Regions from separate parts of the Photobacterium satsumensis genome, predicted to be linked through region 2. Evidence: predicted binding sites of a transcription regulator. Region 2 holds the regulator's gene; the other holds the start of a gene.

Region 1 (15,801 bases), on a different contig from region 2:
CAATATGAAAATCCGTATCTTACCGTGTCCAATGACACCTATAAGCGTGGATACTTAACATCCGAGGCAGTATCAAAAATTGAGCTAAAGGATGAGCTGAAATTTCTTTTTGAAGATGAAGGCTTACCAACTGTTTGGTTTGTTAAGCACCACGTAAGCCACGGCTTTATGAGCGTGTCTTCCACCAGTGAGCTGCAGGTGGATGATGAACTCAAGCCAATGGTGGAGACATTATGGGGTGAGGGTGTTGCGCCTGTTACCTTTACGACCAACACGGCGATGACGCGTAAAACTGACTTTACCTTCCAGATCAATCCTATCGAAGAGAAAGAAATTAGCGGAACCAGCGTGGCTTTGTCATCGTTTGTTATGCAGGGAACGGTGAATGCGAAAGGCGCGGGTGAGTTCCAGTATCAACTTCCATCTGCGAACCTAACCACAACAGCGCATGAAGAGATGGTGCTAAAGGGGTTAAAAGGTGGCGGTAAAGGGTATCTCGACGGTCAGTTCTGGATTGGTGATCAATCTCTGACCCTTGATGAAGTGCGCTTTAGCGATTTGAATTCCGAGCAGAGTGTGGATGTGGCGCAGCTTGTTGTTGGCATGGAAAATGTGCTTACCCAGCCTGAAGCTTCAGAGGGAGAAGAAAAGCCTCAACTTCAGCTTTCTAATTCAAACCACGTAAAAGTAGGTAAGCTGGTTATGCTGGATGGCAGCGAATACCAAAACTTTAACTTCCAAATGGCCTTCTCTGATCTCGACTATCCGTCGTTAAGCCGATTGGGAGATATGACCGATGATTTGGAAGAACCACTGACTGAACAGCAGGCGATGGACGTTTCTGCTGCATTGGATTCGTTGGTAGCTAAAGGGCTTGCTTTCTCTATTGATGATCTAAGTGTACTGGCCCCAGAAGGGCAGGTATCCAGCCGTTTGAATATGACTATCGCACCGGGTATCAGCAATATTTCCCAAAATATCGGTCAAATTGCCGATAAACTGGGTGGTGATATTCACCTTAGCTTGCCTGTAGATTTAGTAGAAGCAGATCCGCTACTGAGTGAGCGCGTTGATATGTTGGAGCAGAGCGCGATTGTGGAACGCAATGCCACCCATTATCTACTGGATATGAAGATTGAAGGTGACAAGGTGATCCTCTCGAACGGTGATCAATTGCCGTTTGCGATGCTGTTTATGTTATTTATGTAATCTTTCAGTTTCATACATCTTACTGCAAAACCGCCGTTCCTTACGGCGGTTTTTTGTTTTATATAGCCCCAGCGAACAGCGATATAAAGCGATCTGGCGTGATGATAGGGAATATCTATTGATAAAATCGCTTATTTCAATTTAGTAATTTCAAGGAAATAGACGACACTTAATCAAAAGGAGGTGCTCCCGGAGTGGGAGAGCCAATCGAAAAAATGATGTTCAGGGCAATTAGCAGAGTAGTGAGTTGTCCGACTGGCATGAATTAGGGGGATGTATGGAATCGTTGAAGGTTAAGGATTATATGAATGTACGTCCGGTGACATTCGAGCCGAAGATGTCTCTTTCTCAGGCATTAGATAAGTTACTTTCAGCCAAGCAGATCGGCGGGCCGGTTATTGATGAAACCCGAAAAGTGGTTGGTTTTCTTTCCGAGCAGGATATGATCCATAAACTTCTCAAAGTAGGGTATTACTGTCAGGACACCCATACAGTTGAAGAATGTATGCATTCTGAAGTGTTGACGGTATCTCCTGAAGATTCGATCATTGAACTGGCTGATACCATGGCTGGACAAAAGCCGAAGATCTACCCCGTTGTAGAAAACGGTCGTTTAGCGGGGGTTATTACGCGACGCGATGTGCTAACGGCTATCAGTAACCAAATTGTTGACTGTTTCAAGCACCCCGTTTAATGGCTTGGGTATATTCCCGTGAAGAAAGCAGAGGAAGGCGCTATGTGCGCCTTTCTTATATACCCCACGATGGGAATATCTAGATTACCAGCAAGGAGAGCCAGTGCCCAAGCCGCCCCGCCCCTCAATAGAAGCTAACAAACTCCCTTCCCAAGAGGCTAAAGATGCCAAGTTTGTCACCGGCACGCCAATGAAACACATCGTGGTGATGTCAGGGACGGGTGCCGTTGGCTTGATGGCGCTTTTTTTGGTCGACTTGCTCGACATGTTCTTCATCAGTTTACTGGGTGAGATTGAGCTAGCGGCGGCGATTGGTTTTGCCGGTACCCTGATATTTTTCTCTACCTCGGCCTCAATCGGTACCTCTATTGCCATGGGGGCCTTGGTATCGAGAGCCTTGGGGGCCAACCAACGGGAGAAAGCCCGCTTGGTCACGGTCAATGTCATGATCTTTGCCGTGATTTTCAGCGCGATTCTCGTCTACGGCATGATGTCCAACCTTCAAGCTTTGTTAGCGATGATTGGGGCACAGGGCAGGGTGGCGGAAGCTGCCACGGATTATCTAACCATTTTGCTGCCAAGTGCGCCGATGATTGCGATTTCCATGTCGGCTGGCGCGGCGTTACGTGGCATTGGGGATGCCCGCCGTTCGATGTATGCCACATTAATTGGTGGCGGTGTGAATGCCGTGCTTGATCCATTGTTCATTTTTGGCTTCTCGATGGGTGTTGAAGGGGCTGCGATAGCGTCTGTTTTTGCAAGACTAGCGGTAATGGTGTTCTCCCTTCACGCCATTATTGTTCATCACGATTTGGTTTCCCGCCCCAAGTTTTCTGCGTTTTTTTCGTCCTTGTTACCTATTTCGGCGATTGCCTTACCGGCGATACTGACCAATACCGCGACACCGATAGGTAATGCCATCGTGACCAGTAATATCGCGCAGTTTGGTGAGAGCTTTGTCGCTGGGTACGCTGTTATCGGCCGTATCATGCCGGTGAGCTTTGCGTTGGTCTTTTCACTCTCGGGCGCAATTGGCCCGATCATCGGTCAGAATTTTGGTGCCGAGCGCTGGGATCGTATTTTACGTTCGCTGTCGGATGCACTGTTGTTTGTCAGTGGTTACTGCGTGTTGGTGTCTATTATTCTCTGGTCTTCGCAAGATTGGTTGATCGCCGCATTTAGTTTGCAAGGCGACGCTGCCAGCTTGCTGTCGGTGTTTTGTAGCTATGTTGCCATTACCTTTATTTTCAATGGTGCGATGTTTGTTGCCAATGCGGCTTTCAATAATCTCAACCGCCCGACATGGTCAACGGCACTCAATATGAGCAAAGCGACCTTGGGTACCATTCCCTTTGTTTGGATAGGAGGAAAGCTTGGTGGCGCAGAAGGAGTATTGATTGGTCAGGCGGCGGGTACCATCGTGTTTGGTATTCTCAGTGGTATGTTGGTGCTCAATCAGGTACGAAAAATGGCCGCCGAGCATGAACAGAAACAGGAAGAACAAGAAATCCTCGAACCAAGTGTGCCATTAACCCCGTTTTGTTCGTCACGGACCTATATGGGGCATGAAGATGTGATTGAAGAGACGCTGGCGACAGAAACTAAGGTCTAAATTTGTTTTAGTTAATGTCAATCATCAAAAAGAGTTATATTTCACTGGTTTATTGATCTGTTTCGGTGAAACTTCCCACCTTTAGACGCACAATCACCCAATCTCAATTTTTACCGGTAGCCAAGAGCGCTACCGGTGACTCTGCCTCACTGCTGAATTTTGCCATGGACTTGCTTAATTAGCAGCGGCGGACGCCAGGTTTTGTGCTTTTAAGGGAATAATGTAAACATGCGTCAATATCTTAGGGTGATCATACCCGTTCTTATCCCACTCATTATTTTGATGCTACCGGCATCAGCGTTTCCTGTCGAAGGGTTAACCGTCGTCCAACAGCGTGTTATCGCGATCTTCTTGCTGGCGGCTCTGTGCTGGGTGTTGGAGCCGATACCCATTTATGCAACCTCCGTGGTTATTATCGTTTTGGAACTCATGCTGCTCTCCGATAAAGGGCTGTACTTGTTCCGCTCGGCAGAAGGGCAGCCGCACTTTGGCGAACTGCTCAGCTACAGCGATATTATGGCGACCTTTGCCAGTCCGATCATCATGCTGTTCCTGGGTGGCTTCTTTCTCGCCATGGCAGCAACCAAATTCCGCCTTGATGTCAACTTGGCGCGTGTGCTGCTGAAGCCATTTGGTACCCAGCCGAAATATGTCATGTTTGGTTTGATGCTGATCACCGCGATTTTCTCTATGTTCATGTCGAACACAGCGACCACAGCGATGATGCTGTCGATTCTGGCGCCGGTGATTGCATTATTTGGTGCCAAGGATCCAGGCAAAATCGCTTTTGCCTTGTGTATTCCGGTAGCAGCCAACATTGGTGGTATCGGGACTCCTATCGGGACCCCGCCCAATGCCATTGCTTTGAAATACTTGACCGGCGACAACTTGATCACTTTCGGTGAGTGGATGTTCTTCGGGGTACCGTTTGTGGCTGTGCTGCTGGTTTTTGCATGGGTGTTGATCAATGCACTTTACCCTGCCAAACAAGAGAAAATCGAGTTGACCATCAAGGGTAAGTTCTTGATGACGCCGAAGGCGATTACCGTCTACGTCACTTTCGCCTTGACGATCATTCTTTGGTTGATGGGTTCATCCCACGGTATGAACTCATATACGGTGGCCCTGATCCCGGTTGCTGTGTTCTCACTGACCGGCATTATTAATAAGGAAGACTTGAAAAAGATCTCCTGGGATGTGCTGTGGTTGGTATCGGGTGGTATCGCTCTCGGCTTGGCGTTGGACCAAACGGGACTGGCAAGGTTGATGGTTCACAGTATTCCGTTTGATAGCTTCTCGCCATATATCGTACTGGCTGGCTCGGCGTTGCTATGTCTGGTAATGGCTAACTTTATGTCCCATACCGCGACGGCGAACTTGTTAATGCCAATCATGGCTGCGTTGGGTACGTCGATGGTATCGCTAGTACCGCTAGGTGGCGAGATTACCCTGATTCTGGTGGTGACGTTTGCCGCTTCACTGGGTATGTCTTTGCCGATCAGTACCCCACCGAATGCCCTTGCCCATGCAACCGGTCATGTACAGAGTAATCAAATGGCCCGAGTTGGGGTCATTATCGGGGTTGTCGGTGTATTACTCAGTTTTGTCATGATCTGGCTTTTGCACCTGATTGACCATATTTAAGAGAGCCACCATGCACCAACCAAAAGCCATGCAGCGGATCATTGACGTGTACTTCCATGACCCAGCCCGAACCGAAGCGGTCAAGGCTGGGACACAGGTGCTGGTACAAGATGGTTATAACGACAAACTGTATTGGGTGAAGAAAGGCGAATTATCCGGTTATCTCAAGAACGACGCTGATGTGACAGCAAAAGTGTTCAGGGTCGAGCAGGGGATGTTTTTCGGTGTTCATAGCTTCTTTGCGCAAACATTGATGGCATCGACTACAGTCGTGGCGGAAAGAGATAGTGAAATTTCGTGGATAGACCTTAAAACTCAGCCAGTAGAGCCTGAAAAGTTCGGCTCTCTGGCAGAGCAGTTTATGCCTGTTATGGTTCATGAGTTGGCCCAACGGCAGATGATGACTGGGCTGCAGGCGATCGAAAAAGAAAAAGCATTACAAAAACTCTATGCGGCTGAGCAGATGACGACCTTGGGTCAGCTCGCTGCCGGTATTGCCCACGAGCTTAATAATGCGGTCGGGGTCTTGAGCAGTAAAACCGAAGGGCTGCAGCATGGAATTTGCCGCTTTCTGGAGGAGAACAAACCGGAAGTCAGTCCGTTTCTTGATCTGGGTATTTGCGATGGTCAGGCTGTTACCTCGGCACAGGCCCGCAAACGCGCCAAGCAGTTACAGCAAGATCTTGGTCTTGAAAGGGAGCCTGCTCGGCAGCTTGCCCGCGCAGTGCCAGACGGTGAGGTACCGGCGTATTGGCTCGAAAACCTCGATGAGGCTTTGCAGTACTGGGATATAGGCAGGGATCTACATGACATGCGGTTGGCCTCGAAGCATGCTGCCAGTATTGTCCGTTCGGTGAAGCAGCTAGGTGGAACGGACAATGCTCGCCAGCCTGAGGTTGATGTCAACGACACGATCCATAAATCATTGGCTTTGCTGCAAAGTAACTTAAGGCGGGTCAATGTGGTATTACGCCCGGCAGTACTGCCGCCGATGACTGCTAGCACCACTGAGTTAGTGCAAGTGTGGGTCAATATCATCAAGAATGCGTGTGATGCCATGGAGCACACCACTGAGCCGCAGATCGAGATCATTACGCGGCATTCTAAGAACCGCTTGCTGATCACCATCAGCAACAATGGGCCGATGATCGATGAAGCGACACGGCGCAAAGTATTTCAACCTAACTTTACAACTAAAAAAGGTGGGTTGTCGTTCGGATTAGGGCTGGGCCTCTCGATAGTGCAAAGGATAGTCAACAGTTATGGCGGCACCATTGCGCTTAAGAGTGACCCAGAAAAAACGAAATTTCGTATTAAACTGCCAATCGCGTAAGGGAATGGTTATGGAAAAACTAAATATCATCTGTGTCGATGATCAGAGGGAAGTACTAAGCGCTGTATTGAAAGATTTGTCACCATTGAATGACTTCTTTCATGTCGAAGATTGTGAGTCGGCGGACGAGGCGCTTGAGCTGATGGACGAGTTGGATGCCGAAGGCGAGTTCATTGCGTTGGTGATCTCCGATCATGTCATGCCGGGCAAGACAGGGGTTGAGCTGCTGACAGAGATCTCGCAAGATGCCCGTTTTCACAAGACCAAGAAGGTCTTGCTGACCGGTCAGGCAACACACCAAGACACTATCGTGGCGATTAACCGTGCCCGTATCGAAAGCTATTTCGAAAAACCTTGGAAAGCCGATAGCTTGCTGACGACAGCACGCAGCCTTATTACCGAGTATATCTTTGACATGGGGATGGATTACCAGCCGTGGATGGAGATCCTTGATAATGGGGTGGTGTTCAGGCGTTTAAGCTAAGGGCATTGGTAAAACAAAAAAGCAGGCACAGCCTGCTTTTTTTGTATCTGAAATGCTTGCTTAGGCAGACACAATGTTGTTTCTGACCAGGCCGCGTTTGATGTTCCGGCACATTTTGCCGAAACGAGAAATATCGTCGAAATCTGGCGAATCGCCGCGTTCCAATGAACACTCCCAGTAAGAGACCTCCGATTCCAGCATTTCCATCAGCTTTTTCGGACAGCCGATGCAACTGTTGTCAGGGCCACAGACAAACGTATCCGAATCATAAAGTGGCAGCTCTTGCTTAACTTGTTCGATGATCTGAAGCATAGCCGTGCGGCGGTCGGGTTTCTTTGCCATAGTCGATGCATGAAATAGGGGAAACAGGATGGAGGAGGGTATAAAAAATAACAAGGGTATGTCTATAGCCAATTAGTGGTTTGATCTTCTCCAGGATACGATTTTCTGCTCCCCGCCTCTTGACCTTAGACTTAACTCCAAGGTTTATAGTTACTGATATGGTTAGCAAACCATAGATAACAGAGACAAGGAGAAGGCCATGTGTGCCCAATGCAATAATAAGAAGTTACATGTTCATTCCGTGAAAGCTGCCAGCGTAGGCCAGCCTTCTGTCGTGGTTGAAAACAACAGCCCAGAATCGTGCTGCGCATCAAGTAGCTGCCAATCAACCCAAACCTCATCAATTTCGCAAGAATCGGAACTCTCGCCGGGCGATGACGACCCTGCCTCCGGTGCCTCCCCAGGATTATCAGTTAATAAAATCACTTCCGCAGAGGCAGCGGCTGAATCGTCTTGTTGCAGTTCAGGTAGCTGTAGCACGACAGCGAGCGAAGATACTCAGAGCGATGATGTTTCTCCTGCTCCTCACAGTACAACCTTGAGTTGGAAAATCGGCGGTATGGACTGCCCAAGTTGCGCCAGTAAATTAGAAAAGGCCATTAATGGTCTTGACGGTGTTGCTTCCGCGAAAGTGATGTTTGCCACTGAAAAGTTGGTCGTCAATTGTCAATCTGCTGCAATATCGGACGATATTGTAGCGAAAAGCCGTGAAACCGGCTTTCAGCTCTTTAGCGCTGGTGGCAAATCAGAAGAAGACAAGCCTGCGAGCTTACTCAAGGAGAATCTGCCTGTTCTGATGATTGCGGTGATGATGCTGATTTCATTCTTGCTCAGCAGGCAATCAGAAGCGATGGGGCTAGCGGCTTTTACCGCGACGACGTTGGTGGGGCTGTTACCTATAGCTCGCAAGGCGATTAGGCTGGCAAAAAGCGGATCTCCGTTTTCCATCGAGACCCTGATGAGTGTGGCTGCCATTGGTGCGCTGTATTTGGGGGAAACCGCAGAAGCGGCCATGGTACTGCTGTTGTTCCTCATCGGTGAGCAGCTTGAAGGCTACGCCTCAGCAAAAGCGCGCAGTGGGGTGAAGTCGCTGATGGCTTTGGTGCCGGAAAAAGCCAGTCGTATTTTGCCTGATGGTAGCAAAGAGCAAGTGTCGGCCAGTGAGCTCCAGCAGGGTGATGTTATCGAAGTGGCACCGGGCGGCCGTTTGCCCGCTGATGTCGAGCTATTGGATGCGGCGGCTAGTTTTGATGAAAGTGCGTTAACCGGTGAATCCGTACCGGTTGAACGCTTGCCCGGTGAGCAGGTCATGGCCGGGGCATTAGTGGCAGATAAAGTGGTACGCCTGCGTATAATTTCAGAGCAGGGCGAGAATGCCATTGATCGTATCTTACACCTGATCGAGGACGCGGAATCACGTAAGGCACCACTTGAGCGCTTTGTTGATCGGTTTAGCCGCTGGTATACCCCAGCTATGATTGTGTTGGCCGCTTTGGTCGTTGTTATCCCACCGATGTTGTTCGGACAAAACTGGGATGAATGGTTGTACAAAGGCCTAACGCTACTCTTGATTGCTTGTCCGTGTGCTTTGGTGATTTCAATTCCGGCAGCGATCACCTCAGGCTTGGCAGCGGCAACGCGCCGTGGTGCTCTGATAAAAGGCGGTGCAGCGCTTGAGCAACTGGGCAGAATTGAAACCGTTGCGTTTGATAAAACCGGCACCCTGACCGAAGGTAAACCCGTGATGACTGATATTGTCAGCTGGGATGGTGATGAAGCACGCTTGCTACGCCAGTCAGCGGCAGTAGAGATGGGCTCTGCCCACCCACTGGCCCAGGCGGTAGTCAATGCGGCCAAAGAACGTGGTTTGCAAGTCGAAGAAGCGAAAGAGCGCCAGGCGTTACCGGGACGTGGTATTCAAGGTAACACAGAAGGCGATAGCTTGATGCTGGTGGCTGCCGACCGCTTACCTGAAAGTGTTTTACTGACAGAGCAGCAGGCCGAGCAAGCTTATGGACTGGAAGGAGAAGGGAAGACCTTGGTTGTTGCTCTTCGGAACTTGCAGCCGGTAGGACTTATTGCTTGGCGTGATAACTTGCGTGAAGACAGTGCCAAAGCTGTACAGAAGCTCAAAGAGATGGGGATCCACTCGGTGATGCTAACGGGTGATAACCCGCGTGCCGCGGCTGCAATTGCTGGCGAAATCGGTATTGCGTTTGAAGCCGGCTTGTTACCTGAAGACAAGGTGCAGCATGTCGAATTGGCAAACCAGCGTAGCAACGTTGCTATGGTCGGCGATGGTATTAACGATGCGCCGGCAATGAAAACCGCATCGATTGGTATCGCGATGGGTGGCGGTACCGATGTGGCGCTGGAAACGGCTGATGCGGCGTTGACCCATAACCGGGTGGCAGAGCTGCCAATGATGATTGCCCTGTCGAAAGCGACCTTGGCCAATATTAAGCAGAATGTGTTCCTGGCATTGGGCTTGAAAGGCGTCTTTTTGGTTACGACCTTGCTGGGCATAACGGGGCTTTGGGTTGCAGTGCTGGCCGACAGTGGTGCTACCGCATTGGTTACTCTCAATGCACTGCGCCTGCTCAAGTTTAAGCATCAAGATTGAAATTAAAGTTTAGAGCAATTAAGTTACAGGCACCCTAGGGTGCCTGTTTGCTAGCAGCCTAGTCGAGAATGTGAAATGGTATGAAACATACCAGTAAGTTTGTAGCCCGGAGCTTCAACTGGTGAAATCATCACTGCCGGTTAGGCGTACTAGCAATGAAGGTACCAAGGAGAGATACCATGCTTGAGTTAAAAATCCCCCCCTTATTGTTGTTTAATATCTTTGCTGCGGTGATTTTAGTCCCTGCAGGTTATCCTATCGCATTGAATACCGTGGGCTTCTTTACCGGTGCTTTATTACTGAGTGTCGCGGTCGGTATAGCGCTGGTCGCGACAATGACGTTCAAACAGGCGAAAACAACGGTCAACCCTTATAGCTTTGATAATGTGAATGCCTTGGTGACTTCCGGTGTGTTTGGCTATTCAAGAAACCCAATGTATCTTGCGATGGCTATCGCCCTATTGGGTGTTGGGTTAATTGTCGGCTCTGCGGTAACGGCAGTGTTGGCCGTTATTGGGTTTGTTAGCTATCTCACGAGATTTCAAATCCTTCCTGAGGAGCGTTTGTTGGCTAACTTGTTTGGCTCGGAATATAGTCAGTACTGCCATCAGGTTCGGCGTTGGGTATAGCAACCGGTATACGAATTTCTAAATATCTATTACCAAGGAGTGGCTAATGTTTGCGGTTATTTTCAGGGCAAGAGCCGGTATTCAGGATCCCCAGTATTCAGAAATGGTAGCTGTGATGCGCGAACTGGCGTTTGAAAAATATGGATGTTTGGATTTTGTTGCTGTTACAGAAGGTGATCAGGAAATTGCGATTTCATACTGGGAAACCGAGGCCGATATTCAGCGTTGGCACCAAGACAGTCAGCACACTGTTGCCCAGCAGCTGGGGCGTGATAAATGGTATCAGTCATATACCGTTCAAGTGGTGGAAGTTAAAAGGCAGTACAGTTTTGACCGCAATAAGGGTTAGTCAACGTCTTGAAACCGCTTAAACGGCAGGGGGATATGTTGTTGATATTAGCATCGTAGGAAATCCCCCTGCTGGTATTGCTTGGTTACGAGCAAGAGCCGCAGCAAAAACCGGGTTCACCATGTTTCTTCGCCGTTTTTGTGTCTTCGGTATTTTTAGCCTCACTTGATGCCGGTTGCTCAACCAGTTTTTTATCTTCAGCTTTCTCGTTATCTTTCTTAAAAATCTTGGTAAATGAAATAGCCATTCGACTTTTCTCCTAATGGTGTTGTGTGATTTAATTAGTAAGTTGTATTTTGAATGCATGTTATGATGAGTTAATCATGGCTGTCAATGATCATTTAGGGAGAGAACATGTTTGGTCTGTTACTTTCATTACATATAATTTCTGCAACTATTTGGACTGGTGGGCATATTGTACTGTCGCTGGTGATCCTTCCGTCGGTGTTAAAACATCGCAACCCACAGCAGTTAACGGATTTTGAGCAGGTATATGAAAAAATTGGTATGCCAGCGTTAATCGTACAGGTGGTAACGGGCTTGATGCTGGCTTATCGCATGTTGCCAGATATCACGCTGTGGTTTGATACCAGTATCCCATTAGCTCATGGAATAATGGCTAAATTACTCTTGCTGGCAATGACCGTACTTTTTGCGTTGGATGCAAGGTTTCGAGTTATCCCAAAACTATCCCCTGAGAACTTATGGGATATGGCCTGGCATATTATTCCAGTGACAGTGATATCAGTATTATTTGTTTTGGTTGGGGTCTCCTTCCGCGTTGGATGGCTGGTATGATAGGCAAGAGCTGAGGGTTGTTGGATAAATATTTGGATATCATGAATACAATGGACGTAATGCATGCTTACAACGAGCATGAAAGAAAAATAATACAAGCCATCGACGGAAAGGTTATTGCGACTGGTGAAGTGGTAAAATTTGTCTCGGATAATGCCGAGGGCAGCTATATTTCCTTCTTCGATGTGACGGAAGAAACAGCGCAAGCCATTATTGAGCGAGAGAAAGCGTATTTTACAGAACGCGGCCAATCGTTCGAATGGAAAACCTATTGTACCGATTCACCAAGCAATATTGGTGAACTCTTACTGAGCAACGGTTTTGAGCAAGAGGAGCCTGAGTCGTTTATGGCCTTGGATCTCTCAACAGTCAGCGAGCGGAAAGTTGATGACTGCCGGATTGTTGAAGTTGCTGATGCCAAAGGGATCCGTGATGCCGTCAACGTTCAGGAGCAAGTCTGGGGCGGAAACTACGATTGGCAATATACCCACTTACTCAATATGAAAACCCAGTCCCCTAATGACATCTCTATCTACGTTGTGTATGACGACGGCAAGCCGGTGACCTCGGCCTGGATTGTTTTCAACGGCGATGGCCCGTTTGCTGGGATCTGGGGCGGTAGCACGCTTGCTGGATACCGAGGAAGGGGCTACTACTCGTTACTGCTCAATAAGCGAATTAATGAAGCCAAAAAGAGGGGCAAACAATATTTAATCATTGATGCCTCTGATATGAGCCGTCCCATTGTGGAAAAGCATGGCTTTGTCTTTATCTCCAAAACCACGCCTTACATTTTTCAGTCCTAAACGGGGTTACCCTGCCGCCAGCCAGATCCCAACGCCCATCATCAGTGAGCCGGCGATGCGGTTTAGCATCTGTACATTGCCACGCTGTTGCAGGAAGCGGCGTAATGTTCGGCCACCGCTGGCATAGAGCAACAGGCAGCTGAATTCCGTGATCAGGATAATGGTGATCAGTACCGATAATTGCGGCAATAAGGCGTTATCGGTATTGATAAACGGAGGCAGTAACGAAATCATAAACGCCCAACCTTTAGGGTTGGCGATAGCGGTGACAAAGCCTTGAATCGCCAGACCTATTGGTGAGGTATCGACCTCATTATCGAGGTTATCTGGAATCGCCAGCTTGCCCCGGGAGCGCCACATTTGAATGCCCAGCCAAAACAGATACCCACCCCCGATATATTTCAGTAATAAGAATACGGCAGGATAGTTGAGCATAATGGCTGCAACACCAATCACTGAGGCAATGGAAACCAGTGCCACTCCGATAAGCTCCCCCCACATCATCGGCAAGCTCCTGCGGACTCCAATGGTCATGCCAAGTGTCATTGATAGGGTCATACACATCCCCGGTGTCACAGACACGAAAAAGAAAGTGGGAATAAATACAGCCAATATGGCGAAGTCGATCATTAATTTACGTCCTTGCAGTTAACGGTGCTGGCGGGGCAGTGTGGTCGAATAGGAAAAAGAAGTGGGTATTATCGGATAACTCAGTAAGAAAAAATAGTGTGATAAACCGCACGAGCAAACGATTTTTAGTGATCTTGGTCACTAATTCATGCAACGTGAAATTAACTCAATTTCCTTTAGTGTGATTATGATCACTCAAAAGCTTTTTTTTATCGGCTATCGTAATTATGTGTTTTACGAGCTCTTTTATGAGTACGTGTTTATACCCAAGTGACTTCAATATATTGATTCAGCGGTTAAAAACTGCGTATTGAAATCATTTAGGTATAAACAAAACTAACCAGCCGCTGACCTCAAACTCCCTATCAGGCGGCAACGATAGAAAGGATATGATTATGTCTGACAACGCAGTATTCCATTTGGGTGTGAACAAAGCGGACCTTAACGGTGCAGAGCTAGCTATTATTCCTGGCGATCCTGCTCGTGTGGAAAAAATCGCTAACCTAATGGATAACCCTGAGTTTCTTGCAAGCTCTCGTGAATACACGGTGTACCGCGCTAAGTTAGATGGCAAGTCTGTTGTTGTTTGTTCTACTGGTATCGGTGGCCCATCAACTTCTATCGCTGTTGAAGAGTTGGCTCAACTGGGTGTGCGTACTTTCCTTCGTGTCGGTACAACGGGTGCAATCCAGCCACACATCAATGTGGGTGATATGATCGTATCAACTGGCTCTGTACGTTTAGATGGCGCAAGTCTGCACTTTGCACCAATGGAGTTCCCTGCGGTTGCTGACTTTGATGTTGCAACAGCAATGAAAGCGGCTTGTGATGCCGATGGCGCTAAAGTTCACACTGGCGTGACAGCATCAAGCGATACTTTCTACCCAGGCCAAGAGCGCTACGACACATTCTCTGGCCGTGTTGTGCGCCGTTTCCAAGGCTCAATGAAAGAGTGGCAGGAAATGGGCGTATTGAACTTTGAGATGGAATCAGCCACTTTGCTGACCATGTGTGCAAGTTCAGGTCTACGTGCGGGTTGTGTTGCTGGCGTTATTATCAACCGTACCCAGAAAGAAATTCCAGATCACGCAACGTTGAAAGAAACAGAAGCGCGCTCAATTAAAGTGGTTGTAGATGCAGCACGTCGCATGCTTGCGGAGTAATGGTGTAAACTACCCTACCAAATAAAATAACAAGCCAGCTCAGTCGAGCTGGCTTTTTTTATACCTTCTACGCGGGTTTTGGCGTTGCTGATGTGTATATTGTCATCTATCGATGACTGCATAAATATACAGTCTATATTTTGCTCATACTGAATGCTGGACTTGTGCCCTTCGCTGTTACATAAGCAAGGTCCAAGTTACATTTGAAATGAAGTGTTATTGATATTGTTGCTCGAATACATGGTGCTTCGGTTGTTAATGAAAATGAGCGAGCAATATTTTGTGATATTGAGTCCAGCCTTCTGCTATTTTCCTAAATGCGTGAGTTTCTTTAAGTAACAAATAAACTGTTTTGATAACAGTGATTTGCTTTCAAAAAATCAAAAATCAGTAAAATTTTAACTGTGATATTGGTCCCGTCTTGATAGGGCGTATGTGAATTATTTTTCAATGAGTTACGAATAGATATTCAGAGTTACTTGATTAATTGTTTTACTGAAAAATTTTACTGTGACGGCGATCTGTTTTACTTAAACTTTTACTCTCTATTATCCCTCCTGCTAATAAACAAGCTTGTTATGTCTTAATAAAAAATAGCGCCTGTCAGCCAATACAAGAATCAATCAGATCACGGCGGCGGGTGGCATTAGGGGATTTTTTAATGATTTTTCGTAAAACGTGTTTAGCCGTGTTGATGGGTTCTGTCTTCGCATTGGCGGGATGTAATAGCAGCAATAGTACGACCGAAAAAGAAGCAGGGTTACCAAATAGTGATTTCATGAATGTGATTGATCGTAGTGGCGCGCCAGAATTCCTACGTGACTACGATGAATACAGTAACTTGAAGTTTAACGCCTTTGTCGACAACGGTGCTTGGCACGGGCATTTGCTACCCGCTGACGAACAAGGCTACGGCTCGTTTGGTGGTATCATGCAGGTGACCCAAGAGTATGCCCACTTTATGTCAGGCCAGACTTTCGACAAGCTTCATATCACCGATACCATTAGCGGTGAGGTCATTGACTTATCTTCTGCCGATGCCAAAGTGTATAGCACCCCGGGCGCGCTGGTACAGATCCTAAAGACTGACAAACTTGAAGTGCAAATGGTGCTGCGTTTTGTCACCGACCGTACCTCGTTGGTTGAAACAACGTTGACCAACCTGACCGCTCAAGAAATGGATCTACAGTTGTTGTGGGACGGCGAACTGTTGCAAAAAGCCCGCTCGACAGAAGGCTATGAAACACAAACGGTTGATCAGATGTACCCAGACTATAACCGTCAGATCCATACGACGGATAATGGGTTAACCATCACCTTCGGTGACATGAAAGGCAACTGGGCGATCCGTAACGATGATGACAGCGAGTTCCGCATTGCACGCTCTATCAGTACCCAAACCCACGTGATGCCTAACGAGATTTCGTTTGCCTCGGTCGCTCAACAGCCCCTTGCTGCGCAGGGAACCGCCAGTATTTACACCAC
Region 2 (15,801 bases):
ACAGCTCGCTCCCCGTGCTGTATTCAACGAACAAGACCCGTTAGGCCAGAGCCTTGAACGCCTGTTCGAGCAACAGCCTGTCAATGTCCTGATTGTTATCGATGACGCACATTTGCTGAGCCCTGATCTGCTTGCAGAGTTATGGGGGGTCGTGCAGCAGGCTCGTTTGTACCCTGACTGGCAGGTCAATGTGTTGCTGTTTAGCCATAACGGCAGGCTGGATAAATACTTGGGCCAGTTGGTTCAGGGGCAGGGGAATGCGCCATTAGAGGTAGAAATAAGTCCATTGTCGGAACAAGAAGCCCAATTGATGGTCGAAATGATGTTCGATGGCGAGCACCTTGATGCACCAGGAAGGCGCAGGATCCGCGAGCATGCTTCAAGCTGTGCCCCGGCTCCGGGGGAACTGCTCAAGCTCGATTTAGCAGAGGATAAGGATATGTCAGAGAGTACATCCCGTTTGGTTTCGCCAATGGCGCTGCTGGGTGGATTGCTGGTGGTGATGATCGCCGTGATTGCGTGGTGGTTTGTACCGGCTGGTGAAGATAAAACACTGGCAACCAATGGGATCCCGCAAGAACAGCTGGACAAGCTGTCCGAAGAGCCGGTGAGTGTTGCCACCGCGGAAAGCAACGTGGTAGGTGATAAAGGACAAGAACCGGCGCTGGTATTTGAAGACGATAGTGATGCCCTGCCGCCGGATGTTTCAGTCGAGGGCCTGACTGTAGGCCGGCGCGATACCAACCCTAGGGTGGTGGTGCCTTCCGATGTCGTTGATGCGATGCTTGATGAGCAGAAGCTTGGCGGTACCGGCGAGAAGGCAGTGGAAGAAGGCAAAGAGAGTCTGCAACCGGTATTGCCTGAAGGGCAGCCAATACAGCGGCCTGAAATGGTTCTGCCAGACTCAGCGGCTCAGGTATCGTCGCAGGGAGATACAATCTCGGCTGATATTGCTGAGGGAGATGGGTCTACGATGGCGCCCCAAACTGCGGCCGCTGAACCGTCTGTCGAGGAGATCGGCAGCAAGTTGCGCGGCGTTGCCCCCGAACACTATGCTCTGCAACTGGCGGCAATGCGTTCATTACCGACAGCGGAGCAGTTTATCGCCGATTATGATATTGAGGCATTGGCCGAGGTGTATGAAACCCGCCGTAACGGGGTAGCATGGTTCATTATCGTGACCGGTGATTACGCGGATGTACAAGCGGCCCGTATTGCCGAAACTCGTTTACCGTCCCAGCTCCAGTCGGTCGATCCATGGGTGAAATCCTATCGCCAGATCCATACCGAAATGGATCGGGCTAAATAACCCGTTTCTTTCTCAGATATTTCCCTCAAGCGGTACAGACACAGATTGAAATGGTGTACAATCCGCCACCTTTCGTTACAAAGTCGGTATTGGTGGTCAGCTGAATGAAAAAGCATCGTGCATTCCTGAAATGGGCTGGAGGAAAATATTCCCTGGTCGAGGAGATCGAGCGCCGCTTGCCGCCAGCACGAAAGCTGGTTGAACCTTTCGTTGGTGCCGGTTCAGTATTTCTCAATACTGACTTCGAGCAGTACCTGCTTGCCGATATCAATCCTGACTTGATTAACCTCTACAATATCCTCAAAAATGATCCCGAGCAGTATGTTCGTGACAGCAAGGCGTTGTTTACCCCTGAATACAACCAGAAGGGGGCGTACCTTGAGATCCGTGAGGCCTTCAATAAAACCAAAGATCCATATTTGCGTTCTTTGTACTTCCTGTACATGAACCGCCATGGCTTCAATGGCTTGTGCCGCTATAACAAGAAAGGTGGCTTTAACGTCCCGTTCGGCTCATACAAAAAGCCTTATTACCCGGAAGATGAGCTGTATTTCTTTTCAGAAAAAGCCAAGCGGGCGACGTTTGTCTGCGAAGGCTACCACCAGACATTTTCACGAGCTCGCAAGGGCTGTGTGGTATATTGCGATCCGCCTTATGCGCCGCTATCGACCACGGCAAACTTTACCTCTTATGCCGGTAATGGCTTCAGTCTCGATGATCAGGCTGCCTTGGCCGATGCCGCCGAGAAAGCAGCGAACGAGCGTGATATTCCGGTGCTGATTTCCAACCATGACACCACATTGACCCGTCGTTTGTATCATGGTGCCGATTTGTCGGTGGTCAAGGTAAAGCGAACGATCAGCCGCAACGGTGGCGGTCGTAACAAGGTCGATGAGCTACTAGCGCTGTTCAAGTCTTCTCAAGACTAGGTGTTAACCGCGCAGTTTCTTGTTAACCACATAGTCTCTTGTTAATCACGTCGTCTCTTGTTGGCCAGCCCCTCGCTGGCTACCCGCTCGCTATCAAGTAACTGAACGCGATCAGTAGCCCGACAAATACCGCAATAGCAGCGATACCGGCCAAAATAAATGGCAGCGGACGCTGCTGGCTGAAATCAATTTCCCTGTTCTTCTCCGACTGTACCCCGAACAATGCCCCGGCAATGCTTTTGATTAAATTGGGGCGCGGTGGCTTGTTCCCTGCCATGGTTCATCTCCTTAGTACCCAAGTCATATAAATAGCCGTAACCCCTTGCTACATCGGTTCGCTAGAACATAAGTGTAGCTGCCCTGTGGCACACCCGCCTTGAAATCCGGTAAGACATCATCTTGATGATCGGGTAGAATTGCGCCGACTTCCGATAACGTTTTCGTTTGTACCGTATAGAGGCTGAACATGAAGGACTTTTTGATCGCTCCATCTATCCTGTCTGCAGATTTTGCTCGTCTTGGCGAGGATGTAGAGAAAGTATTGGCTGCTGGTGCCGATGTTGTGCACTTTGACGTGATGGACAACCACTACGTACCTAACCTGACTTTTGGTGCCCCGATATGCAAGGCCCTGCGCGATTACGGTATTACTGCACCGATCGACGTACACCTGATGGTGAAACCAGTGGATCGCATTATCCCTGACTTTGCCAATGCGGGCGCTACCATGATCACTATCCATGCCGAGGCCAGCGACCACCTGGACCGTTCGCTGCAGTTGATCAAAGAGCACGGTTGCCAGGCGGGTGTGGTATTCAATCCGGCGACACCGCTGCACTACCTTGATTACATCATGGACAAGGTCGACATGATCCTGCTGATGTCGGTTAACCCGGGCTTTGGTGGCCAGTCATTTATCCCGTCAACCCTAGACAAGCTGCGTGAAGTGCGTAAGCGCATTGATGCGTCTGGCCGTCAGATCCGCCTTGAGATCGACGGTGGGGTGAAGGTTGACAACATCCGTGAAATCGCCGAAGCCGGTGCTGACATGTTTGTGGCGGGCTCGGCGATTTTCAGCCAGCCAGACTACAAAGCTGTGATTGACGAAATGCGTGCAGAGCTGGCCAAGGTTGAGCGTTAATGAGTCAGCTAAGTGGTATTGATTTTATTGCCTTTGATCTTGATGGCACGCTGCTCGACAGTGTGCCTGATTTGGCTGATGCTGCGGATAAAACCATGCGCGCCCTGGGGCGTGCAGGGGTGACCGTTGAGCAGGTGACGACCTGGATTGGCAACGGGGCTGATATCTTAATCGGCCGTGCGTTGAGCCAGAGCGTCGAGGTTGACCCTGAACTTGACCCGGCGCTGCACCGCGAGGCCCGCCAGCTGTTCGATCGCTACTACGAAGAAGGCGGTCACGAGAAGAGCGCGCTGTATCCGGGCGTTAAAGAGACACTGGCAGCGTTTCATGATGCTGGCTTGCCAATGGCTATCGTCACCAACAAGCCGGCCCAGTTCGTGCCTCATTTGCTTGAGGAGCATGGCATTGCTGATTACTTTGTCGATGTGATCGGCGGTGATACCTTCCCGCTGAAAAAACCTGATCCGTATGCCCTGAACTGGTTGCTCGATAAGCACAGCCTGACGGCAGAGAAAATGCTGATGGTCGGTGACTCCCGCAACGATATCTTGGCGGCGAAAGCGGCGTCATGTTATGTTGTTGGGCTGACTTACGGCTACAACTATGGCCAGCCGATCAGCGAAAGTAATCCAGATATTGTACTGGATCACTTTAGTCACTTGGCAGAAGTGGTTAAACTAGGTAGCTAGTACGCTTGGCATTGTGCCGGGCTCAGAATGATATTATGCCGGCGGCAGATGGCCGCGGCTTTTTTGTGACATAGGAAAATCTCATCATGACCAAACCCATTGTATTGAGTGGCGTACAGCCTTCAGGTGAATTAAGTATCGGTAATTATCTGGGTGCGCTGCGTCAGTGGGAACAGATGCAGGATGATTATGATTGTCAGTACTGTGTCGTAGACCTGCATGCCATTACCGTACGCCAAGATCCGAAAGCGCTGCATGAAGCAACGCTGGATGCGCTGGCAATTTGCTTGGCTGTGGGTGTCGACCCGAAGAAAAGCACCTTGTTTGTCCAGTCTCACGTACCTGAGCATGCCCAGCTAGGCTGGTTGCTGAACTGCTACACCCAGATGGGTGAGCTAAGCCGTATGACCCAGTTCAAGGACAAGTCGCAGCGCCACGCTAACGATGTTAACGTTGGCCTGTTTGGCTATCCGGTACTGATGGCGGCCGATATCTTGCTATACGGTGCCCACCAGGTCCCGGTAGGCTCAGATCAGAAGCAGCACCTTGAGCTGGCGCGTGATATCGCGACCCGTTTCAACAACATCTACGGTGATGGTGAGGCGATCTTCCAGGTCCCAGAGCCGTACATTCCGACGGTTAATGCCCGTGTCATGAGCCTTCAGGATGCAACCAAGAAGATGTCTAAGTCGGATGATAACCGTAAGAACGTGATCACCCTGCTGGAAGAGCCGAAATCGATCATCAAGAAGATCAACAAGGCCCAGACTGATACCGAGACCCCACCGCGTATCGCCCATGATATCGAGAACAAAGGCGGTATCTCTAACCTGATGGGCTTGTACTCGGCGGCAACTGGTAAGACATTTGCTGAAATTGAAGCCCAATACCAGGGCGTTGAGATGTACGGCCCGTTCAAGAAAGATGTTGGTGAAGCCATTGTTGCGATGCTGGAGCCTATCCAGTCAGAGTACCACCGTGTTCGTGCTGACCGTGCTTACCTTGATGAAGTGATGAAGGCGGGTGCTGAGAAAGCGTCTGCTCGTGCGGCCGAGACCTTGAAACAAGCGTTCGCTGCTGTCGGTTTTGTTGCGCGTCCGTAGTGATGCAATCAGATCTATAATGTAAAGATAGGAAACCGGCCCCAGGCCGGTTTTTTTTCGTCTATGCTTGCCTTTCTGCTGTCCTGTTGCAAAATAGGCCGCTGTAATTTTCAGGGAGCAGAAGTACCCATGCTATTGATGATCGATAACTACGACTCGTTTACCTATAACCTGTATCAGTATTTCTGTGAGCTGGGGGCCGAGGTAAAGGTAGTGCGTAATGACGAAATCGACATTGCCGGTATCGAGGCTTTAGCCCCCTCCCACTTGGTGATCTCGCCGGGGCCCTGTACGCCGGATGATGCGGGGATCTCACTCGAGGCGATCCGCTATTTTGCGGGCAAACTGCCGATCCTCGGGGTTTGCCTCGGCCACCAGTCAATTGCTCAGGTGTTTGGTGGCGATGTTGTCCGTGCCCGCCAAGTGATGCACGGCAAGACCTCCCCGGTCGTCCACACAGATAGCAGTGTATTCTCTGGGTTGAATAACCCGCTTACGGTGACCCGTTACCATTCGTTGGTGGTCAAGGCTGATACGCTACCCGATTGCTTTGATATCACCGCATGGACAGAAAAAGACGGTGAGCGCGATGAAATTATGGGGATCCGCCATAAAACCTTGCCGATTGAAGGGGTCCAGTTCCACCCCGAGAGCATCCTGACCGAGCAAGGTCATCAACTGCTGGCGAATTTTCTCCGTCGCTAAGTTATCAAGAGAGCAGAGCAGCAGAAAATGCTGCCTTGCTAAGCCACAGCACCATTTTTTGCCAATCAAACTGCTTCTTCCTCCGCCGCAAACAGCCAATCTAAGGCTTTTTGCTATCTTAATGGCGCGATCCTTGTCACCTTTCTTAACATTTCCTTATCTTTTTTGCTTTTTTTGGCACGGAAAAATTATGCACAATATCGCTGTGTTTGATTTTTATTTCCTTGCAGGAAAAACACCTTTTAATGAATTGGGCTTAATAAGTTTTCCTCAGTCTCGCATAAATATGTATTTTGTAGGTGATTAACCGTTAACCGAGAGGGAATAAAAAATATTCTGCTATTGGAATTGGTTAATAAAATGTAAATACTATGCTTAGGGCAAAAACATTAGAAGGAAACGATAATGGCAAAGGAGTATAAAGTTGATCGTCAGGTATTTGATGACGTGATGGTGCCGTGCTACGCGCCGATGCAAATGATCCCGGTGAAGGGAGAGGGTGCACGGGTGTGGGATCAGGAAGGGCGAGAGTATGTCGACTTTGCTGGCGGTATTGCAGTGAGCTGCTTGGGCCACTGCCACCCGGTAATGGTTGATGCCCTCAAGGCACAGGCCGAGAAAATCTGGCATCTCAGTAATGTGATGACCAATGAGCCTGCATTGCGGTTGGCGACGTTGCTGACCGAGCACAGTTTTGCCGATAAAGTATTTTTTGCCAACTCCGGAGCTGAGGCCAATGAAGCGGCGCTGAAACTGGCCCGCCGTTATGCGGCCGATACGTTTGGTCCGGAGAAATCTGAAATTATCTCTTTCAAACAGGGCTTCCATGGCCGTACCTTCTTTACCGTCACTGTCGGTGGCCAAGAAGCGTATTCCGATGGCTTCGGGCCGAAGCCGGGCGCGGTAACCCATCTTGCCTATAACGATTTGGCTGGTTTGGCCGAACATATGTCGGAGCGTACTTGTGCGGTGATGATGGAGCCGTTGCAGGGCGAGGGCGGTATTGTGTCGCCGACGGCTGAATTTATCCAAGGCGTGCGCGAGCTGTGTGACAAGCACAATGCCTTGCTGATCTTCGATGAGGTACAAACCGGTAATGGCCGTACGGGGGATTTCTATGCCTATCAAGGTTTAGGAGTCACACCGGATATCCTCAGCACGGCCAAATCCTTGGGCGGCGGTTTTCCAATCGGCGCTATGCTGACGACCACCGAGCTGGCTGCACACCTGAAAATTGGCACCCATGGCTCGACCTATGGCGGCAACCCACTGGCTTGTGCCGTGGCCGAAGCTGTGGTCAGTGAAGTCACCAAGCCGGAAGTACTGGCTGGCGTCAAGCAGCGTGAGCAGTGGTTCCGCGAAGCACTTGAGGCGATCAATACCAAGTATTCGGTATTTGCCGAAGTACGAGGCAAGGGCTTGCTGTTGGGCGCCGCTCTCAATGATGAGTGGCAGGGCCGGGCAAGAGATATCTTACTTGCCGCTGGTGAAGAAGGCCTGATGGTACTGGTTGCCGGTACCAATGTGGTGCGCTTCACACCGTCATTAGTGATCGACAAAGCCGATATTGACGAGGGGATGGCCCGCCTTGAGCGCGCGATCGCCAAAATTTACTCATAGTTTGATTCAACGGGAGGCGGCTGGCAGGAGCTAGGCCGCAACCTCCGGCCCAGTGCCGGTCTTATCATTAGTTGGCAGCCATGCTGCAGCTTGCATCAGGAGGGAGTTCGATGCTGGTTATACGTCCTATTACTGCCGCGGATCTACCGGCACTGCTACAGTGCGCGGAAGAGTCGGGCCATGGTTTCACCTCGCTACCGGTTAACGAGGAAATTCTCGCTAATCGAATTCAGCATTCCGAAGAGAGCTTTGCCAAGTTGGTCACCCAACCTGGCTCGGAAGGTTACCTGATGGTGGCAGAAGATACCGAGACCGGGGAAATTGCAGGGACGACGGCGATCGAAGCCGCGATTGGGCTGGACAACCCGTTTTATACCTACCATCTCAGTACCGTGGTGCATTCATCGCGCCGCCTCAATGTCCACAATGTGGTGAAAGTGCTGACGTTCGGCAATGACTACACTGGGGTGAGTGAGCTCTGTACCCTGTTTCTACGCCCGGAGTGGCGTGAAGGCCTCAATGGCCGTTTGCTGTCGAAGTGCCGCTTCCTGATGATGGCCGAGCACCCTGAGCGCTTTGACAACACGGTGATTGCCGAGATGCGCGGGGTGTCAGATGAAGACGGCAATTCCCCGTTCTGGGAGTGGCTAAAAGAACACTTCTTCTCGATTGACTTCACCTTGGCCGATTACCTGACCGGTATCGGTAAGAAAGGTTTTATTGCCGATTTGATGCCCAAGTTGCCGATCTACGTCAACTTGCTCAGCCCGGAAGCACAGGCGGTGATCGGGCAAGTGCATGAGAAAACCCGTCCGGCACTTCGTCTGTTGGAGAAGGAAGGTTTCACCTGCCGTGGTTATGTCGATATTTTCGATGCCGGCCCGACGGTAGAGTGTGATGTCAGAAATATCGAGTCGGTACGCCACTCGCAAGTGTGCCGGGTTGAGATCGGCCAACCGGTCGCACAGACGGATTGCATCGTCAGTAACTCTTCGTTTACCCATTTCCGCGCTATCGTCGACAAGGTCGACGTACTGGATGGCACGGCATTGATGAGTGCAGCAGCGGCCAAGGCGCTGGATGTTAAACAAGGGGATCAGGTTCGCCTGATCGCCCAATAAAGGAGTAGACCATGACCCAATGGATTGCAGGTCGCTGGCAAGACGGCGAAGGACAAGCGATGCAGTCGCTCAACCCGTACACCAGTGAAGTCGTATGGCAAGGTTTGTCGGCAACCGCAGAGCAGGTTGAGCAGGCTGTTGCTGCCGCAAGGACGGCACTGGTGAGCTGGCGTAGCCTACCTATTGCTGAGCGTCAGGCGATTGTTGAGCGCTTTGCCGAGCTGGTCAAAGCGCACAGTGAAGCTATTGCGGTGGTTATTGCCGAGGAAACGGGCAAGCCATTGTGGGAAACCCGTACCGAAGCTGGCGCGATGGTGGGTAAGATTGCCATATCGCTGCGTGCCTACCATGAGCGTACAGGCGATAAGCAAAAAGACGTTGCTGGCACCCAAGCCGTGCTTCGTCACCGTCCATTGGGTGTCATGGCGGTCTTCGGACCCTATAATTTCCCGGGACACCTACCCAATGGCCATATCGTCCCGGCCTTGCTGGCAGGGAATACCGTGGTATTTAAGCCATCGGATCTGACCCCTAAGGTGGCTGAAGAATGTATGAAGTTATGGCAGCAGGCCGGTTTGCCTGAGGGTGTGATTAACCTGGTTCAGGGCGCACGGGCAACCGGTGAAGCCCTAGCGGGTGCCAAGGGCATTGATGGACTGCTGTTTACCGGTAGTGCCAATACCGGCCATTTGCTGCACCGTCAGTTTGCCGGCCAGCCGGGTAAAATGCTGGCGTTGGAAATGGGCGGCAATAATCCGATGGTGATCTCCCGTCACTATGGCGAGTTGGATGCGACTGTCTACACTATTATTCAGTCTGCCTTTATCAGTGCCGGACAGCGTTGTACCTGCGCTCGTCGTCTGTACTTACCTCACGGTGTGGAAGGCGATCGTATTTTGGCGCGCTTGCTCGAGTTAACCCGCCAGATCCGCGTCGGTGGCCAGTTCGATGAGCCAGCACCGTTTATGGGGGCACAAGTGTCGCTTCAGGCGGCTGATAATATTGTGCAGGCCCAGTCGCAGTTGGTCGAGCTAGGTGGTGAAGTGCTGCTGCCAGCGACCCGTGGCCAAGGGGCGATTGTCACACCGGGGATCATCGACGTCAGCAATATCGATGAACTACCTGATGAAGAATACTTTGGTCCGCTGCTGCAGGTTGACCGTTATCACGATTTGGACGAAGCGGTAGAAAAGGCCAATGATACCCGCTATGGCCTATCGGCAGGCTTGGTATCGACCGATGACAGTGAGTGGCAGTATTTCATTGAACATATCCGGGCCGGCATTGTAAACCGCAATCGCCAGCTAACGGGAGCTAGTGGCGATGCGCCATTCGGTGGACCTGGCGCGTCGGGTAACTTACGGCCAAGTGCGTATTACGCGGCAGACTACTGTGCATACCCGATGGCGTCGATGGAAGGTGAACAGCCGGAGCTTCCCGCTCAGCTATCACCGGGTCTTTCGCTTTGATGGCCATCAATCATTCACCAGCCAAAGAGGATAGCGAGCACATGGAAAGGGTAGAGCAACTATTTGCCGGGCTATGGCAGGATTACATCCAGCGCCTATGCCCATCAGCCGCTCAGGTTCATGATCTGCTGACCGAAGAAGAGCCGCTGCTCAACGATCATATTGCGCTGCGGACATTCAACCTGCCGAAGGTCGGGCTTGACCGGCTGGCGGCCCCGTTCATTGCCATTGGCTACAAGCCGTGTGGCCGCTATCACTTTGAGGCCAAAAAGTTGTATGCCGAGCATTTTGAGCATCCGAACCCGCTGGCACCCAAAGTGTTTATCAGTGAGTTGATGGTTGGCCAGTTCAGCTCGTTACTGCAGCAGACGGTTAGGGATTTGGTCGATCAGGTGCCGGAGCAGGCCATGCATGATCCGGCCTTTCTCTATGGTGGGCGGTTATGGGACTTGGACTACGCGACCTATGAGCTATTGGCGGCTGAAAGCGAATATGCCGGCTGGCTGGCCGCCCATGGTTTCGGTGCCAACCACTTTACTGTTAGCCTGAACCAGCTTGAGCAGTTTACCGAGGTCGATGAGGTCAATCACTTGTTGCGTCATAATGGCTTTGAAATCAACAGTGCAGGCGGTGAGGTCAAAGGCAGTCCTGAAGTGATGCTCGAGCAGTCATCGACCATGGCAGACCGGGTCGAGGTTGGGTTTATCGATGGCGTGCATACTATACCGGGCGGCTTCTATGAGTTTGCCAAGCGCTATCCGAAAGAGGACGGTGAGCTATATACCGGCTTCGTTGAAGCGTCGGCAGATAAAATCTTTGAAAGCACGGATGCCAGTTAAACCAACTGAATCAGCAAGGCCCTTTCATGAGGGCCCCTGCATTATCATAACTGGGTAAAACATAAAGCGCCTGTGGCTGATAGGGTCACAGGTTTTTTTGCGCCCGACTTTAGTGTTTGAGGCTGTCGAGCGGATACCCAAAGTGGGACTCCGGTGTATGGCGCTTTACCTTCTCGTGTTGCTCAAGGTAGTGACGGCTGTCGCTGAAACCGGTCATTTCAATTGTATCGGGTAGTGGCGAAATGACGCCGCGCTGCACGTGGTGGGAGCTATGTGGTGAAAAGCGTTCGATGTCCATACCGGTATTCCATTACAGGTGATGAGAATTGATATGCACAATGTAGCACTAAGCCGGGTAGATACAAGCACAAAAAGAGTGATGGGGTAGACAGTAATGCCCTGTAAGTATGAAAGTGGGCAGGGTAGGCAATAAAAAAGCCGCATAGTGCGGCTTTTTGAGTATCTGGCAGTAAACCGGATGGTTTAACGGGTACCGTAAACAACGATAGTTTTACCGTGGGCAGAGATCAGGTTCTGCTCTTCTAGCATCTTCAAGATACGACCAACAGTCTCACGGGAACAACCAACGATTTGGCCGATTTCCTGACGGGTGATCTTGATTTGCATACCATCTGGGTGAGTCATTGCATCTGGCTGTTTAGCCAGGTTCAATAGTGTCTGTGCGATACGGCCTGTTACATCCAGGAATGCCAAGTCACCGACTTTCTGGCTCGTCACCTGTAGGCGGCTTGCCATCTGTGCTGAAAGGCGCATCAGGATGTCTGGGTTAACTTGGATTAGCTGGCGGAACTTCTTGAAAGAAATTTCTGCGACTTCACAAGGGGTCTTAGCACGAACCCATGCAGTACGCTCTTGGCCTTCTTCGAATAGGCCTAATTCACCGATGAAGTCACCTTGGTTTAGGTAAGACAGGATCATTTCCTTACCTTCTTCATCCTTGATCAGGACCGCAACAGAACCTTTGACGATGTAGTAGAGCGTCTCGGCTTTTTCACCCGCGTGGATCAAAGTACTCTTTGAAGGGTATTTATGAATGTGGCAATGGGAAAGAAACCACTCTAGAGTTGGATCTGTTTGAGGTTTACCTGGAACCATATTACTAACTTCCTCTGCGTTTGTTGCCCAACAACGACGTCCTTTAAAAAATGAGGCTGGGCCTAACCATAATGAGTTCGTCGTTTAGGATATTCAGTCAACCGCTGGGCTGCAAGCTCACGTGAATAATTAGTTCAGATTTTATCTTTTTTCGGCGCGCTTTTCTTGATATTGATCTATGTGAAAAGGCCATTTTGTAGTCATAAGTGTGCACATGATCACACAGTTGCTAGATAGTGCCGAAACCCCCTATAAGTTGTAAGGAGAAACCAATGCAATCACGAGTGAAATGGGTCGAGAATATGACCTTCCTTGGACAGTCAAATTCCGGCCACAGCGTGGTTATGGACGGCAATGGCGGAGAAAAAGCCCCGAGTCCAATGGAGCTGGTACTGATGGCTGCGGGTGGGTGCAGCTCGGTGGATGTGGTTGACGGACTCAAATCTGCAGGACAGAAGATCACCGGTTGTGAAGCGCAAATCAATTCGGTGCGTCGCGAGCAGGCTCCTCGTATTTTCACCACCGCCAACTTGCACTTTGTGGTGACGGGTGAAAACCTCGATGAAGCCGTTGTGGCCAAAACAGTGGCCGACTCGCTGGAAAAATACTGCTCGGTGTGCCTGATGCTGGGAGAAGGAGTTGAGATGACCCACTCGTATGAGGTGGTGGAAGAGTAATATAGCGGCAAGAAATGGCGATGGGCCCGGGGCGAGAGGAAAATCACGCCTATCGCCTATCGCCTATCGCCTATCGCCTATCGCCTATCGCCGGTCTTAACCTATTTTCCCCGTATCAATCAGCTGCTGGATCAGCGGCCGCATGATCAGCTCCATGGCAAAACTCATCTTGCCGCCAGGTACCACCAGGGTGTTGTGGCGCGACATAAACGACCCTTGGATCATCGATAGCAGGTAGGGAAAGTCCACCTTCTTGATCCCGCGGAATCGGATCACCACAAAGCTTTCGTCGAGGCTTGGAATGGCCTTGGCACTGAACGGGTTGGAAGTATCTACCGTCGGTACCCGCTGGAAGTTGATGTGGGTACGGGAAAACTGCGGGGTGATGTAATTGAGGTAGTCATCCATCGAGCGGACAATCGACTCCATTACCGCTTCGCGGGAATGGCCACGATCCCGGGTATCCCTGACAATTTTCTGGATCCATTCCAAGTTGACGATCGGCACCATGCCAATCAGCAAATCGACATGCTGGGCGGCATTGACCTCACCGTCGACGACACCACCGTGCAGGCCTTCATAGAACAGCAGGTCGGTATTTTCCGGTAGGGTCTGCCAAGGCGTGAAGGTGCCGGGCATGAGGTTGTAAGGCACGGCTTCGTCGAATGTGTGCAGGTAACGGCGGAACTGGCCGCTACCGTCTTCACCGTACTGGCGGAAAAAAGTCTCCAGCAACGGGAAGTCGTTGGCTTGGGGGCCGAAATAACTGATATGACGGCCTTGCTCTTTGGCTTTACGGATCTCGACGTCCATCTCCGGTCGGGTAAACCGGTGGAAACTGTCGCCTTCAAGCCAAGCAGCATTGATGCTCATCATATTGAACATCTTACGGAAAGCTTCGGAGGTGGTCGACGTACCTGCCCCCGAGGACCCTGTTACTGCAATAATCGGATGTTTTGCAGACATGACAAACCCTGTCGTTAACATTAACGGAAAGAGTTATTAACAGGGCTGGGCGGTAAGGTCAAGCCGGGATGTCAAAAATGCCGGGTCTACAAAGCTTACGTAGGGTTAATGTTGCCCCAGTTGGCGCTTGGATTTGATGTCGATGGTTTCATGCAGCTCGGAGTAAACAATCACCGCCTCGCCTTTTTCCAGCTGCTGGCGCACTCGGGCAACCTTGGCGGCCATCGAGAGTTCGCGCTCGCCGTAGTCGGTGCCTTCACGCAGGACAAAATGCTCTATCAGGTTAGTCAGGGTATCGGGATCAATGTCTTGCCAAGGGATATTCATGGTTACAGCTTTTTGGTGGCGGATGGTTAGGACAATTATATTGGCAAAAGCATCAGTTGTAGAGAGGGAAGAGCCTAGTTCCTAGTTCCTAGATCCTAGGCAGAGAAAGAGCGAGAGATTTAAGCCCGAGACAATTAGGAGCCAGAAAAGCAGGGTTTCTTCTCTAGGATCGAGGATCTCGAACCTAGGATCTTGTCAAACCACTCCGGTATTGTCTTCTCCAGCCAGAAATCCGGTTGGCGCCACGAGCCGGTGACAAAACCGACATGGCCGCCGTACTGGTACAGGTCATATTGGATATGCGGTGGCAGCGGCTCGGTAGGGATCACCGCCTCGGTCATAAACGGGTCGTCCTTGGCGTGGATCACCCGCAACGGGGTCTTGACCTCTCTCAGGCGAGGTAGTCCGCTACAGCGCTGGTAGTAATCGGTGGCGTCTTTGAAACCGTGCAGGGGTGCGGTGACGAACTCATCGAACAGCCACAGGGTGTCAAGCTGCTCGACATCATCATGGGTAATGGGCATCGCATTGGGCAAGGCGGTGATTTTCCTGCTCAGGTTGCGCTTCATCGAGCCGAGCAGGTACCGCTGGTAGACCTTTGAAAATCCTTGCTGGATCCGCTCCGAGCAGGCGGCTAGATCCAAGGGAGGGGAAATCACTTGTGCCGCAGCCAGCTCCGAATGCTCACCACTTTCAGCCAGGTAGTTAACCAGCATATTGCCCCCGAGTGACACGCCGACAGCCAAGAAAGGCTGGGTGGGCAGTTGCTGGCGCAACCACTGGAGAAAGAAACGCGCGTCGGCCGTTTCGCCTGAGTGGTAACTGCGGGGCTTGCGGTTCATCTCGCCGCTGCAGCCGCGGAAGTGCATCATGACCCCGAGCCAACCTTGTTGTGTTGCCGCATGGAGCAAGCCGTTGGCATAGGGGCTGTGGAAGCTGCCTTCCAAGCCGTGAAACAGGATCATCACGGGTTGCTTTGGCTGGGTATCGGTCACGGGGGCCGTCCACGCCAAGTCGAGGAAATCCCCGTCTGGCGTCTCGATACGCTGGGTGTGAGGCGTGAACAATGGCTTACGGCGCAAAAAGCGCGGCAGCAGGGTTTGCAGGTGAGGATTTGCGAGCCCTTTGGCTGGATTGAAAGCCATTGTCATGTCTATACCTCGGAGTGGATCTATTTCGCCATCAATTTATCTATCAATGCCACAGCCCCCAGGCGATGGCAATAGCGGGCTAGGTTTGCGGCGTCTTCATTATCAGCTACGTGGCGAAGTGGCAGTTGGTTTAACGTCGCAATCAGGTCGTGCTGTTGCTGGCGTTCCATTTGCAGCTCGAAATCTTTGAGTTGCTCGTATCCGGTTGTATCCAGTTGAGGCTTTAGGGAGCGTCGCATATGGCGGTAGCGCTCGAGCAGGCCTTCGGTTGGCTGGAGGCTCAGTTCCAACTGCTGCCGTTGCTGCTGTGTCAGGTCAATAGCCTGCGCATCAAGCCAGATCATCAACAGGGCCAGATTCACGCTGCCTCTGTGGAAGGTTTGTAGTGCAAGGCAGGCGGCCTCGACGTCCGCCTTGAAGTAGTGGCTGTAGCTGAACTGCCAGAAGGCATCATGGCTCAGCGGTGCTTGGCTCGAGTCATTATGCTTCAGTTCATCACTCTGGGGCATGCTGCTGCTCCATCGCTTCTAGCTCTTCTTGGAGCTCCATCCACTCCATCTCGACCTCTTCCAGCGTTGATTTGGCATCTGCCTGACGCTGCAGTTGTTCGTTTAGCCGCGCCTTGTTCTCTGCCTCGTA

The links. Region 2 encodes CRP, which controls carbon source genes, mostly activating them, when cyclic AMP is high. Its sites were predicted from a motif close to TGTGANNNNNNTCACA; they were not measured.
Region 1: udp (uridine phosphorylase) is a predicted target of CRP. The motif match lies at 13,334-13,349, and genes of this name have one in related genera.

What each region holds. Positions count from the first base shown of each region.
Region 1 covers NZ_JAKJSK010000008.1:182,429-198,229, reverse strand. Annotated here, with positions in the region: gene L4D79_RS17095 (DUF945 family protein) at 1-1,209, shown strand, start outside; gene L4D79_RS17090 (CBS domain-containing protein) at 1,487-1,903, shown strand; gene L4D79_RS17085 (MATE family efflux transporter) at 2,094-3,515, shown strand; gene L4D79_RS17080 (SLC13 family permease) at 3,744-5,159, shown strand; gene L4D79_RS17075 (ATP-binding protein) at 5,170-6,492, shown strand; gene L4D79_RS17070 (response regulator) at 6,503-6,976, shown strand; gene L4D79_RS17065 (hypothetical protein) at 7,037-7,318, opposite strand; gene L4D79_RS17060 (zinc/cadmium/mercury/lead-transporting ATPase) at 7,518-9,941, shown strand; gene L4D79_RS17055 (methyltransferase family protein) at 10,121-10,570, shown strand; gene L4D79_RS17050 (antibiotic biosynthesis monooxygenase family protein) at 10,617-10,919, shown strand; gene L4D79_RS17045 (CCGSCS motif protein) at 11,005-11,166, opposite strand; gene L4D79_RS17040 (CopD family protein) at 11,274-11,717, shown strand; gene L4D79_RS17035 (GNAT family N-acetyltransferase) at 11,759-12,523, shown strand; gene L4D79_RS17030 (LysE family translocator) at 12,530-13,153, opposite strand; gene udp (uridine phosphorylase) at 13,549-14,316, shown strand; gene ygjK (alpha-glucosidase) at 14,978-15,801, shown strand, end outside.
Region 2 covers NZ_JAKJSK010000011.1:13,366-29,166, reverse strand. Annotated here, with positions in the region: gene L4D79_RS21395 (SPOR domain-containing protein) at 1-1,309, shown strand, start outside; gene L4D79_RS21390 (Dam family site-specific DNA-(adenine-N6)-methyltransferase) at 1,414-2,238, shown strand; gene L4D79_RS21385 (DUF2970 domain-containing protein) at 2,318-2,515, opposite strand; gene rpe (ribulose-phosphate 3-epimerase) at 2,705-3,379, shown strand; gene L4D79_RS21375 (phosphoglycolate phosphatase) at 3,379-4,068, shown strand; gene trpS (tryptophan--tRNA ligase) at 4,155-5,171, shown strand; gene L4D79_RS21365 (aminodeoxychorismate/anthranilate synthase component II) at 5,301-5,876, shown strand; gene L4D79_RS21360 (aspartate aminotransferase family protein) at 6,282-7,496, shown strand; gene astA (arginine N-succinyltransferase) at 7,607-8,617, shown strand; gene astD (succinylglutamate-semialdehyde dehydrogenase) at 8,629-10,086, shown strand; gene L4D79_RS21345 (DUF1338 domain-containing protein) at 10,128-10,925, shown strand; gene L4D79_RS21340 (hypothetical protein) at 11,035-11,223, opposite strand; gene crp (cAMP-activated global transcriptional regulator CRP) at 11,409-12,041, opposite strand; gene L4D79_RS21330 (OsmC family protein) at 12,314-12,718, shown strand; gene L4D79_RS21325 (phosphoribulokinase) at 12,815-13,684, opposite strand; gene L4D79_RS21320 (YheU family protein) at 13,790-14,011, opposite strand; gene L4D79_RS21315 (hydrolase) at 14,146-15,156, opposite strand; gene L4D79_RS21310 (TIGR02444 family protein) at 15,183-15,671, opposite strand; gene L4D79_RS21305 (ABC transporter ATP-binding protein) at 15,658-15,801, opposite strand, start outside.